3 regions of the Enterobacter sp. CP102 genome follow, and region 2 is predicted to be linked to each of the others. Evidence: riboswitches for the same ligand, from Rfam matches in the RefSeq annotation. Region 2 holds a riboswitch; each other region holds the start of a gene.
The links. A riboswitch is a leader RNA that binds a small molecule or an ion and turns the genes downstream of it on or off. The one in region 2 is predicted to bind thiamine pyrophosphate.

Region 1: it holds a riboswitch for thiamine pyrophosphate, as region 2 does, so the genes downstream of both, thiC (phosphomethylpyrimidine synthase ThiC) here and thiB (thiamine ABC transporter substrate binding subunit) in region 2, are expected to answer to the same signal.
Region 3: it holds a riboswitch for thiamine pyrophosphate, as region 2 does, so the genes downstream of both, thiM (hydroxyethylthiazole kinase) here and thiB (thiamine ABC transporter substrate binding subunit) in region 2, are expected to answer to the same signal.

Annotation. Positions count from the first base shown of each region.
Region 1 is NZ_CP104014.1:231,172-235,353, forward strand. Features, by position in the region: gene thiE (thiamine phosphate synthase) at 1-261, opposite strand, end outside; gene thiC (phosphomethylpyrimidine synthase ThiC) at 261-2,156, opposite strand; TPP riboswitch at 2,235-2,348, opposite strand; gene rsd (sigma D regulator) at 2,403-2,900, opposite strand; gene nudC (NAD(+) diphosphatase) at 2,996-3,769, shown strand; gene hemE (uroporphyrinogen decarboxylase) at 3,810-4,182, shown strand, end outside.
Region 2 is NZ_CP104014.1:741,607-745,788, forward strand. Features, by position in the region: gene thiP (thiamine/thiamine pyrophosphate ABC transporter permease ThiP) at 1-1,002, opposite strand, end outside; gene thiB (thiamine ABC transporter substrate binding subunit) at 978-1,961, opposite strand; TPP riboswitch at 1,993-2,093, opposite strand; gene sgrR (HTH-type transcriptional regulator SgrR) at 2,130-3,785, opposite strand; gene sgrT (glucose uptake inhibitor SgrT) at 3,874-4,026, shown strand; gene N1249_RS03540 (sugar efflux transporter) at 4,145-4,182, shown strand, end outside.
Region 3 is NZ_CP104014.1:3,061,635-3,065,816, forward strand. Features, by position in the region: gene thiD (bifunctional hydroxymethylpyrimidine kinase/phosphomethylpyrimidine kinase) at 1-796, opposite strand, end outside; gene thiM (hydroxyethylthiazole kinase) at 793-1,563, opposite strand; TPP riboswitch at 1,599-1,695, opposite strand; gene N1249_RS14500 (hypothetical protein) at 2,290-2,751, shown strand; gene N1249_RS14505 (diaminobutyrate--2-oxoglutarate transaminase) at 3,065-4,182, shown strand, end outside.

The DNA of each region.
Region 1 (4,182 bases), 510 kb from region 2:
CTGACCCAGGTGCACGCCGTAAGCCTGGTGCTTAATAGCCAGTCGCCAGTAGTCGTTGATAAACAGGCGGGCGTCATAACGACGCCCCAGTTCAATGGCAGCGACCACATCGGCCTCCACCTCTTCATCACGTTTATCTTTGATGCGCAGCTGGATGGTGCGAACGCCTGCCTCCAGCAGGCGTGCAATCCACGCAACGCTATCCACTACCGGGTAAAGCCCTAGCCGAAAGGGAACCGGTGGAAAATCGGGCTGATACATTACGCCTCCTCTTTTTTGAGGTAGATTTCGCCGCCTTTTGCGCGGAAGTTATCAGACATGTCCGCCATACCCACTTCAATAGCCTGTGACGCCGCGTAATCACGCACTTCCTGGGTGATTTTCATGGAGCAGAATTTCGGTCCGCACATGGAGCAGAAGTGCGCCACTTTGCCGGATTCCTGCGGCAGGGTTTCGTCGTGGTAGGCGCGGGCGGTGAACGGGTCGAGCGCCAGGTTGAACTGATCTTCCCAGCGGAATTCAAAGCGTGCTTTCGACATGGCGTTATCACGGATTTGCGCGCCCGGATGGCCTTTCGCCAGATCCGCGGCGTGGGCGGCAATTTTGTAGGTGATCAGACCCTGTTTGACATCTTCTTTGTTCGGCAGGCCGAGGTGTTCTTTCGGCGTGACGTAACAGAGCATGGCGCAGCCGAACCAGCCGATCATCGCCGCGCCAATCCCGGAGGTAAAGTGGTCGTAGCCTGGCGCGATATCCGTGGTCAATGGCCCCAGCGTGTAGAACGGCGCTTCGTGGCAGTGCTCCAGCTCTTCGGTCATGTTGCGACGGATCATCTGCATAGGCACATGCCCCGGGCCTTCAATCATCACCTGCACGTCATACTCCCAGGCAATTTTGGTCAGTTCGCCCAGCGTGTGCAGTTCGGCAAACTGCGCTTCGTCGTTGGCATCCTGAATCGAGCCCGGGCGCAGGCCATCGCCCAGCGAGAGCGAAACGTCGTAGGCCGCGCAGATTTCGCAAATCTCGCGGAAGTGCTGATACAGGAAGTTTTCCTGATGGTGCGACAGGCACCATTTGGCCATGATTGAACCGCCGCGCGAGACAATCCCGGTCAGGCGTTTGGCTGTCATCGGCACGTAGCGCAGCAGCACACCGGCGTGGATGGTGAAATAGTCCACACCCTGTTCAGCCTGCTCCAGCAGCGTATCGCGGAAAGCTTCCCAGGTGAGGTTCTCGGCGATGCCGTTTACTTTTTCCAGCGCCTGATAAATGGGCACCGTACCAATCGGCACCGGGCTGTTACGCAGGATCCACTCGCGGGTTTCGTGGATGTAACGCCCGGTTGAGAGGTCCATCACCGTGTCTGCGCCCCAGCGGGTAGACCAGACCAGTTTTTCCACCTCTTCTTCGATGGAAGAGGTCACCGCCGAGTTACCAATGTTGGCGTTGACCTTCACCAGGAAGTTACGCCCGATGATCATTGGCTCGGATTCAGGGTGGTTGATGTTCGCAGGGATAATGGCGCGCCCGGCGGCCACTTCGTCACGCACAAATTCCGGGGTGATGTTTTCCGGCAGACGCGCACCGAAACCTTCCCCAGGATGCTGATGGCGCAACACTTCACCACGAATACGTTCACGGCCCATATTTTCGCGGATGGCGATGAACTCCATTTCCGGTGTGACGATACCCCGGCGGGCATAGTGCAGCTGGGTTACGCATTTGCCCGCAGTGGCGCGTTTCGGGGTCAGCAGGCCGGCGAAACGCAGCTCGTCCAGGCCGTCGTCGGCCAGGCGCTCTTTGGTATACGCGGAGCTTTGCTCGTTGAGTTCTTCGCTGTCATTACGGGCGTCAATCCACGGCTGACGCAGCTTTGCCAGACCGTGCTGAACGTTGATCGCAATCTCAGGGTCGCCATACGGGCCAGAGGTGTCATACACCGGGATCGCTTCGTTATCTTCAAACTGCGGATCTTCTTTGCTGCCACCAATCAGCGTTGGGCTAAGCTGGATTTCACGCATCGGGACGCGAATATCCGCCTGAGAGCCGGTAATGTAAATGCGTTTTGAGTTCGGGAAAGCGGTGCCTTCCAGGGTGTCGATGAAGTGTTGTGCTTGTGCGCGTTGTTCGCGACGGGTCAGTTTAGTGGTAGACATAGCTCATTCCAAAAGTGAAGGACATGGCTTGTCAGACGACGGATGAAGCAAGAGGAGATCGCCCGGGGGCGATACAACAGCAGTGTGACTCTTGTTCCCTTCGCAGGTATTAGCCTGATCAGGTTCCGCGGATCCCGAATTAACGGTCTCAGCCCGCGTTTTTGCAAACGCTGGGCACTCCGACAAGAAAAATCCCCCTCGTGAGAGGGGCGAATGTTTGTAAACTACTCGTTAACGATTAAGAACTCAAGCAGGGCGCGCGACGTTCTCTTCGTTGCTGATGTTCAAATCATTATCCAGCGCCAGGGCGATCAGCTTGTCTTCCAGCGTGAATCGCTCTTCCAGAGCCTCGCCAAGATCGGACAGCGCCCGCTGGAACTCAAGATAGTTATCGTGATCGATAGCGTTCTCAAGCGTGGAATCGTAGTAGTCCATGATCTGCTGGGTGTTGGCTTCCAGCAGCGGATAGAGTTTGCTGGCCGCTAAATACGGCGTTGTCCCTTCCATTTCGCGGATAATGCGTTCATAAATATTGAAATGGCCGTCGGACAGATAGTCGACCAGGCCCTGACAAAAATCATCCAGCGCTTTTTCGTTGAGGCGCATGTACGATTCTTTGCCAGGCTTAATGCCGACCAGATTGTAATAAGCCACGAGCAGATGCTTGCGTACATGTAGCCAGCGATCCACCAGTTTGTTACTTCCTCCAACGCGCTCTGTCAGGCTTTCCAGCTGGTTTAACATGTTCGACTCCACAAGGTTTAGAATTGAATCTGCTTATCCAAAATGTAACCACGATGCTAACAACATGTCAGTGAAGCGAAGGTAGTGCAATAGATATGGATCGTATTATTGAAAAATCAGATCTCGGTTGGTGGTTAGTCTGTCACGAACAAAAATTATGGTTGCCCGCTGGGGAATTACCCTATGGCGCGGCAGAAAAATTCGATCTTGTGGGCCAGCCTGCACTGAGGATCGGCGAGTGGCAGGGCGATCCGGTGTGGATGATCCTGCAGGCTCGCCGTCAGGATATGGGATCGGTTCGTCAGGTACTCGATCTTGATGTTGGGCTGTTCCAGCTGGCTGGCCGCGGTGTGCAGCTGGCGGAGTTTTACCGCTCGCATAAATACTGCGGCTATTGCGGCCATACCATGCATCCGAGCAAAACCGAATGGGCGATGCTGTGCAGCCACTGCCGGGAACGCTACTACCCGCAAATCGCGCCGTGCATCATCGTTGCTATTCGCCGGGAAGACTCTATCCTGCTGGCGCAACACACCCGTCATCGCAATGGTGTGCATACCGTGTTAGCCGGATTCGTTGAAGTGGGTGAGACGCTGGAGCAGGCTGTGGCACGGGAGGTTATGGAAGAGAGCGGCATTAAGGTGAAAAACCTGCGCTATGTTACTTCACAACCGTGGCCGTTCCCGCAATCACTGATGACCGCCTTTATGGCCGAATACGACAGCGGCGAGATTGTTATCGACCAGAAAGAGCTGCTGGAGGCGAACTGGTATCGTTACGACGATTTACCGCTGTTACCGCCGCCGGGCACCGTGGCGCGCCGGCTGATTGAAGATACCGTCGCAATGTGTCGGGCTGATGCTGAGTGACATGTTACACTGAGGCCATGACGCTTAAGGAACTGCAAAAATGACCGAACTGAAGAACGATCGTTATCTGCGTGCGCTGCTGCGCCAGCCCGTTGATGTCACTCCGGTGTGGATGATGCGCCAGGCTGGCCGCTATCTCCCGGAGTACAAAGCCACCCGTGCCCAGGCGGGGGATTTTATGTCGCTGTGCAAAAACGCGGAACTGGCGTGTGAAGTGACGCTCCAGCCGCTGCGACGTTATCCACTGGATGCAGCGATCCTCTTTTCGGACATTCTGACTATCCCTGATGCCATGGGGCTTGGGCTGTATTTCGAAACCGGCGAAGGCCCGCGTTTCACCTCTCCGATTAAGAGCAAAGCCGACGTCGATAAGCTGCCGATCCCTGACCCTGAGGGTGAGCTGGGCTACGTGA
Region 2 (4,182 bases):
TGAGGTAAATGTCGCCTGCCAGAGCACCGGCTGTTGTAATACGGCCAGAATATTCAGGTTCAGGCCATCCACCACCACCGCCAGAAGTGGCGGCAGCAGAAGCAAAAGCGCCAGCGCAATCAGCGTGAAATCGGTGAGGCGGCTGCGCAGGCTATCCTGCGGATCGCGCCAGCCTGGAATCTGATTCGCCCCAGGCGGGATGGCTTTGCTCAGACGCTGGCTCAGTAATACCAGTACCAGGCAGCAGAGCATCTGTACGATCGCCAGTAGCGCCGCGCGCCCGGGATCGTAGTCGTAGCTCAGGGCCTGATAGATAGCCAGCTCAATCGTGGTGGCCTGTGGGCCGCCGCCAAGCGAGAGCACGGTCGCGAAGCTGGCAAAACAGAGCATAAAGATCAGGGCAGCTACCGGGGGAATTTGCCGACGCAGCCAGGGCCATTCAACGAAACGGAAGAACGACCACCCGCGCATATCCAACTGGGCGGCAAGCTGGCGTTGCTCACCGGGGATGCTTTCCAGCGCCTGTAAAAAGAGTCGCGTGGCCATCGGCATATTGAAAAAGATGTGCGCCAGCAGAATGCCTTTCAGCCCATATGGGGAGAAGGTCCACTCCAGGCCCAGCAGGGTAAAGAGCGAGGCCAGCCAGCCCTGACGGCCATAGACGCTGAGAATACCGAAAACGGCGACCAGCACGGGCAGGATCAGCGTCATGGCGCACAGTCGCAGCAATGCCTGTCTGCCGGGAAATCGTCTTCGGTAAAGTGCTCGTGCCAGAAAAATGGCGGGAATAACCGATAATAACGCCGAGAGAAACGCCTGCCAGAAAGAGAAACGAATGATGTGCCAGAGATAGCTATCGTGCCAGAGAGAGAGCAGATCGCTCTCTGGCGCGTTTAACCATAACGCAAGAAATGCCCCCAGACTTACCGCAACCATCAGGATGGCGGCGAGCAGCCCGGGGAGTAACCAGCCTGCAATTAACGGCTGACGGCGCGTTGCCATTCACTTACCCATGCTGCACGCTGTGCAGCAACCTGCTGCGGCGTAAACTCCAGTGAGGTTTGCGGTTTAGAAAGCTGATCAAAACCTGCCGGTAGCGCAACGCTGGTGACCGGATACATCCAGTTGCCTGTCGGGATAGCATTCTGGAACGCAGGAGAAACCATAAATTTCAGGAACTTCTCTGCCAGTTCTGGCTGCTTGCTGGCGGCGGTACGTGCTGCCACTTCCACCTGCAAGTAGTGGCCTTCAGCAAAGTTTGCTGCCGCGTAATTGTCTTTCTTCTCGGCAATAATGTGGTAAGCCGGAGAGGTGGTATAGCTCAGCACCAGGTCGCTTTCCCCTTTCAGGAACAGACCATAGGCTTCACTCCAGCCCTTCGTGACGGTGACGGTTTTCGCGGCCAGTTTCTGCCAGGCTTCCGGTGCTTTATCGCCATAGACTTTTTGCATCCACAGCAGCAGGCCAAGACCCGGGGTACTGGTGCGCGGATCTTCGTAAATCACGCGCCATTTCTGATCGCTTTCAACCAGCTCTTTCAGGCTTTTTGGCGGGTTCTTCAGCTTGTTTTTGTCATAAACAAAGGCAAAGTAGCCGTAATCAAAGGGAACGAAGGTGTCGTTTTTCCAGCCGCCAGGGACGCTGACGGCATCGGTTGCTACGCCGCTTTTGGCAAACAGCTTCGTTTGCGTGGCGGCGTCCAGCAGGTTGTTATCAAGGCCAAGCACCACGTCGGCTTTGCTGTTTTTCCCTTCCATACGCAGACGGTTAAGCAGCGAAACGCCATCTTCCAGCGCGACAAATTTCAGCTCGCAGTTACAGTCGGCTTCAAAGGCTTTTTTTACCACTGGGCCCGGGCCCCAGTCGGCCGAGAAAGAGTCGTAGGTGTAGACTGTCAGAACAGGCTTAGCAGCAGCAGGCAGTGCAAACAGCACCAGCAGAGGAAGAACTTTTTTTACCACTTTGCACCTCATAGTTGAGTGGCAAAGGATTTTGAGCGACAGCCTCAAATCCCTTCGCCGGCGTTATCCGGATCAGGTTCGACGGGTATTATCTCAGCGCACATCAGTGATGCAGCACCCCGTTGAGAACGGCGGTATTGTAATGATTTGGTGAATATTACGAAAGTGTTATGGCTCAGGGGGCGCAAACCACGCTGATTTAAAGTCAAACCAGCCCAGCGTGTTCATGCGTAAGCCGCGCATACTGCGCTGCCCCTGAATCATCAGCCAGTGGTGGATCAACGGCACGATGTTCTGCTGCGCCAGTAATTGCTGGCACCACGAGGCCAGATTCATCTCACCTGCGCGCCACTGGGCGGCGTCTTGCTGCCAGTCCCGGTCGATACAGTGCTGGATCAACGGCACCTCATACAGGTGCGAAAAGAGCGAGAAATCGAGCGGCAGGGTGAAGTTTGCGCTGTTCAGCCAGATGTCGCTCACCGCATCGCCGCGGTGCCACTCATCATAATCAACTTCCTGGATCTCCAGCGTCACCCCTACGGCTGCCAGCAGTTTCGTCATGATTCGGGCAATAAAGCGATGCTCTACGTGTTCGCGATAGAAGGTCAGGGTGATGGACTCCAGCCCGGCGGGTTTTTCGCATTGCACCGGGCGCGCATGGTGCCAGCGTGGCAACAGCCCATACGCCGGGAACCAGTAGGTCTGATACTGCTCTTCCGCGTGGTAAATCAGGTTGGAAGGGGCAAGCACATGGCTTATCCACTGACGAACTTCCTGATTGGCTCCGCGATGGGTGCGGCTATCAAACAGCAGATAGTAGCAGCCCTCTTCAAGACGGCTTTCGACCGCTTTCTCACCTGTGGTGGGGCCTTCGAGCGTCAGGCCGACGCTGAGCTCTTCGCTGATATCTGGCAATACCCAGACGTTCACTTCGTCGATCAGCGCCCGGTAACCAAAATAGTCATCAAAAGCGCGGATCTTAAGCTGGTTATTATTATTGCGTGAAACGGCGTAAGGCCCGGTACCAATCGGCTGGCTGGCAAAATTATTCAGGGAACTCCATTCGCCAGGCAAGATCATCGACGGCACATAGCCCAGAAGCCAGGGAAGCCATTTGTCTGGCTGCGACAGCTCAATATCCAGCGTCCAGGCGGTCGGCGAATGGATGTGGATGATGTGTGAGTAGAGCGGAAGCTTACGGGCGCGTTCCAGCGACGCGATGACATCGGCCATTTCCAGCTCACGACCGTGGTGGAAATGGATGCCGGGGCGTAAAAAAAAGCGCCAGTGGAGGGGGGAGAGTTGCTGCCAGTGGTGAGCGATATCCGCTTCCAGTTCCCCGTTTTCCTCATTTATGCGCGTCAGGCCGCTGAAGATTTGTCGCGCCATGTGGGTTTCTGAACGCCGTAACGCCGTACCGGGTAACAGATTTTTCATTGGCCGATAGTAGAGTACCCGCAGAATATGCCGCCCCTGGCGAAAGCTCCGCCCGAGATGTGACACCAGCATCTGACGTACGGCTGCCTTGTCGCCCACCAGTTGCACCAGCTGATCGATTCGGTCCTGCTCCAGCAGGTCTTCCGCGCGTTGTTGTTGCAGCGCAAGGCCGGTGTAGAGGAAGGTCAGACGTGAACGTTTACCGCGCCCGGCCTCTGCTTCCCAGTTTAGCCAGCCCTGCTGCTGCATGGTGTTGAGCAGGGTACGCATATGGCGGCGAGAGCAGTTCAGTAAATCGGCCAGCTCATTCAGCGTGGTGTCCTGGGATTGCCCTTCGCAGCATTGCCAGAGGCGGATAAATTGTTGTTGCAGACGACCAGAAGGCATAAAAGGGGAACTCCTGACAAAAAATCAGCAATTTATTTATCCCTATATTAAGCCAATAATTCTTCCCGATGAAGCGAGGAGGTAAATTATGAAGAGGTCTACCGCACGTCAGTTTTATCAGCAGTATTTTTCAGCGACAAAGGGAGTGTCCTGGCTGGCCCGCCAGTGTGCAGAGCAACGGCTGAAAATTTTGGAAGAATTGATGCAGTGGGACGTTACGAAATCGACCTCTTCTCGCTAACTCGCCTCGATCATGTGTGACTGAGTATTGGTGCTAATCACCCGCCAGCAAAATGTTTTTGCTGGCTTTTTTCGTTTACTATTTCACCCAATTTAAACCGCTTTCACAAGGATTTCGTATGCTCTGGTTGATGACGATGGGGCGACGCCTGAACGG
Region 3 (4,182 bases), 2.3 Mb from region 2:
ACCATGCATGAAAATGATGAACCGGCCCAATACCGTGACCCACTTCCAGAGTATCGGCTTTTGCCAGCGCCGCAGAGAGCCAGGTTTTGGCTTCCTGCACCGTATCTGCCCAGGAATTATGTCGCGGGCGCAGCGCCGCCAGCGCCGCCGAGAGCGTACAGCCCGTACCGTGCGTGTTTTTGGTCTGCACCCGCGGCGCGGTAAAACGCATTTCCCCGTCGCGGGTAAAGAGCCAGTCCGGGCTTTCAACATCATCGAGATGGCCGCCTTTCATCAGTACCGCGCCGCAGCCCATGGCCAGCAGCGCGCTGCCCTGCTCTTTCATTTCGCGTTCATTACGCGCGTGCGGCGCATCCAGCAGCGCTGCGGCTTCTGGCAGGTTTGGCGTGATCAGCGCCACCTGCGGCAGCAGTTTTTGTCGCAGCGTCTCGACAGCAGAAACAGGCAGCAACGGATCGCCGCTTTTGGCCAGCATCACGGTATCAAGCACCACGTTTTGTATCTGGTAACGTTTAAGCCGCTCAGCCACCGCTTCAACAATATCTGTCTCCGCCAGCATCCCGATTTTTGTGGTGTCGATGCGCACATCGCTGAACACCGAGTCCAGCTGTGCTGCGACAAAATCAGGCTCAATGCGATAAACCGACTGCACGCCACGCGTGTTTTGCGCCACCAGAGCAGTGATCACCGAGCAGCCATAGGCCCCCAGCGCCGAGAAGGTTTTCAGATCGGCCTGAATACCCGCGCCGCCGCTTGGGTCAGTGCCGGCAATGGTCAGTGCATTAATCCGCTTCATGCCTGTTCCTCCAGGGTGTAAAGCGCATCGAGAAACGCACTGGCAAAGCTGCCGGGACCGCGGGAATGTTGAATGGCGACCGTTCCTGCGCGCTTCATAAACCCACAGGCTGCTGCCACGTTATCCAGCCGGTCACCCGGCAATGAACAGCTGGCAGCCACCACCGCCGAAAGCGCGCATCCGGTTCCCACAACGCGTGTCATCAGCGGATCACCCCCTGTAACCGTATGGGTTCGCAGCCCGTCAGTGACGTAATCGACTTCCCCTGTGACCGCCACGATGGCGTTGGTCTGTCGCGCCAGCGCCTGCGCCGCGGGCAGTGCGCTTGCGGCCGTATCGGTGGTATCAACGCCACGGCCACCGGCGCTCATTCCGGCAAGCGCCAGAATTTCCGAGGCATTACCGCGAATAGCAGCAGGTTTGAGCGCGAGGATTTGATGGCAAAAACGGGTGCGGAACGTGAGCGCGCCGACCGCAACCGGATCCAGCGTCCAGGGTTTACCTGCGGCAACGGCACTCTCTATCGCCCGGCGCATCGACTGCGCGCGCGGGGCGGTCAGTGTGCCGACATTAATCAGCAGCGCGTCTGCAAAGGCGGCGAACTGTTCAGCTTCTTCCTCTTCAATGACCATCGCCGGAGAGGCGCCAAGCGCCAGCAGCACATTAGCGGTAAAGGTTTGCACGACATCGTTGGTCATGCAGTGCGTGAGCGGGGAACGGGTTCGGAACTGATGTAAAACGTGTAAGTCGAGCAGGTCAGGCTGCATGATTTCGCTCCTGCCTTGCGTGAAGAAGCGATGACCGGGAAGGCATCTGACTTCCCTACGCTGGCATTATCCAGATCAGGTAATACGGGTATTTCTCAGCCTTCACAAAGAAGGGCACCCCGAGTCAAATTACACAAAATGCTGTAACAGGGGCAGACTAAGGTAAGCGACACGTAATAGCAAGCCCTGTCCCTTTCGGCTCCCTCAGTGATACCAACGCTAAACAATCAAATTTTTATCCATTATTTTTTGCTGCAACTATATTTAAATGCATACATTTAATGTTATTGATTTATGAGTAATTAAACGTTCAGCCTGATTTACCCCGCTTGTACGCCACTCACCAATACCCATCAAAAACAACATGTTATGGATGTAGCATTTATATAATCATGGGCTTATCTAATAGTGACAAAGGTGATCTACATCAAAATGGAGACCGTCCTGATATTGGATAGTTGTCCTCCGTTATCAGTGTTGCTACTAAAGAAACACACACTCAAACAGGTTCTACGATAATTTATAATATTTACGACGTTCCTTACTCGTCATATTGATATTAATTCGATGAAATTAATCATATATAGCGCAATAGTGTCTTTATGCCTGGTTGCGACGGGCATTTTTATTGGCGTGATTTATTTTACGCAAATAAACCAGTGCTTATAGCGGCCAGGTAAATAAACGAATTGATTCTGTGTCGTTTTCAATAATCAAGGTCATATAATGAAAAAGTTAGTGATGATAGCCGTGACCCTTTCAACGCTGGCGGGTTGTACAACCCAGGCGGATCGGATGGCGAAATGCGAAGCGCAGGGCATCAGCCGCGATACCTGCTACCTTGCCGAGCAAAACCGGACGGCAGCGGTAAACGCAGCGGCTGAAAAGCAAGCGATGGAGAATGCCGCCGCAGCAGTACAACATGCGCAAGAAGCTAAGGTCCACGATCCCCTGCGTGAAGCGTCGTTTTCCTCGAACGAACTGAATGCCACTCTTTCGAATGGCTTTTTTAGCGCAACGGTAAATGGTAAAAAAGCGACCGTTAAACGCCTGAATGCTAATTTTTATGAAATACATGGTAACGGATTTGTTATATCCATTAGCCTTGATGAGAACGGTATTACGGATGCTTCGTGGAATAAAGCCAAAGGACGCGAGCACGGACTTTTGCAGGTGACACAGAAATAACGAAGCGGAGGAGGCATTAAGCCTCCTTTTCCGGCAAAAAAAGGCACGATTTGTAACACTCTATCCCCGACTTTTACAGTCACGACGAAGTCAGCGTAACATGCTGTTTTTATTAATCAGAATTCACTACTTTCTTTCTCAAAACGAGGATATTCCTCCCCCTGAGCGCCATGTAACAAAACAGTAAACAAATTAACCATTGAGCCCCGTGGCAAAAGGCTCTATATTGGCGGCGTTTTTTCCAGGCCCCCATCTGTTTTTTAACTTTTTATTCAATCGTGGCGCATAACGAAGCTGCGGTTGTAGGAGTGATATGATGACGGATAAAGTCCGTATTGACACCGTAGATGCCCATAAAAGCAACGAAACCTATCTGGCCCGTCAGGCCGAGTTTGAATCTAACGTCAGGAGTTATCCGCGCAAGCTGCCTTTAGCTATCACTAAAGCAGACGGCGTGTGGATCACCGATGCAGATAATAAAGAATACCTTGACTGTTTAGCAGGCGCAGGCACCCTTGCGCTTGGCCATAACCACCCTGATGTGCTGAAAAGCATCCAAAATGTCATTACCAGCGGCTTGCCGTTACATACATTGGATCTGACTACGCCGTTGAAAGACGCGTTCTCCGAATATCTGCTGTCTCTGCTGCCTGGTCAGGGCAAAGAGTATTGCCTGCAGTTCACCGGCCCATCTGGCGCCGATGCTGTTGAAGCAGCACTGAAACTGGCGAAAAAAGTCACCGGCCGTAGCGGTATCATCAGCTTCTCTGGTGGTTACCACGGTATGACCCACGGCGCACTGTCCGTGACCGGCAACCTGTCTCCGAAAGAAGCGGTTGACGGCATGATGCCAGAAGTTCAGTTCATGCCTTACCCGCACCAGTACCGTTGCCCACTGGGTATCGGCGGTGAAGCGGGCGTGAAAGCGCTAACTTACTACTTCGATAACCTGATCAACGATGTAGAAAGCGGCGTGCGCAAACCTGCTGCCGTTATTCTGGAAGCGGTTCAGGGCGAAGGCGGCGTGAACCCGGCTCCGGCTGAGTGGTTGCAGCGCATCCGTAAAGTGACTCAGGAACACGGAATTCTGCTGATCCTCGACGAAGTTCAGGCAGGCTTTGCCCGTACCGGTAAATTCTTCGCCTTCGAACACGCAGGCATCGAGCCAGACATCATCGTGATGTCCAAAGCTGTAGGTGGCGGTCTGCCACTGGCCGTGCTCGGTATCAAAAAGCAGTTCGACGCATGGGCTCCAGGTCACCACACCGGTACTTTCCGCGGCAACCAGCTGGCGATGGCAACCGGTCTGACGACGCTGAAAATCCTCAAAGACCAGAACATCGCGGGCAAAGTGGCTGCGCAAGGCGAATGGCTGAAAGCACAGCTGGCTGAGCTGCAAAAACGTTATCCGGTAATCGGTCACGTTCGTGG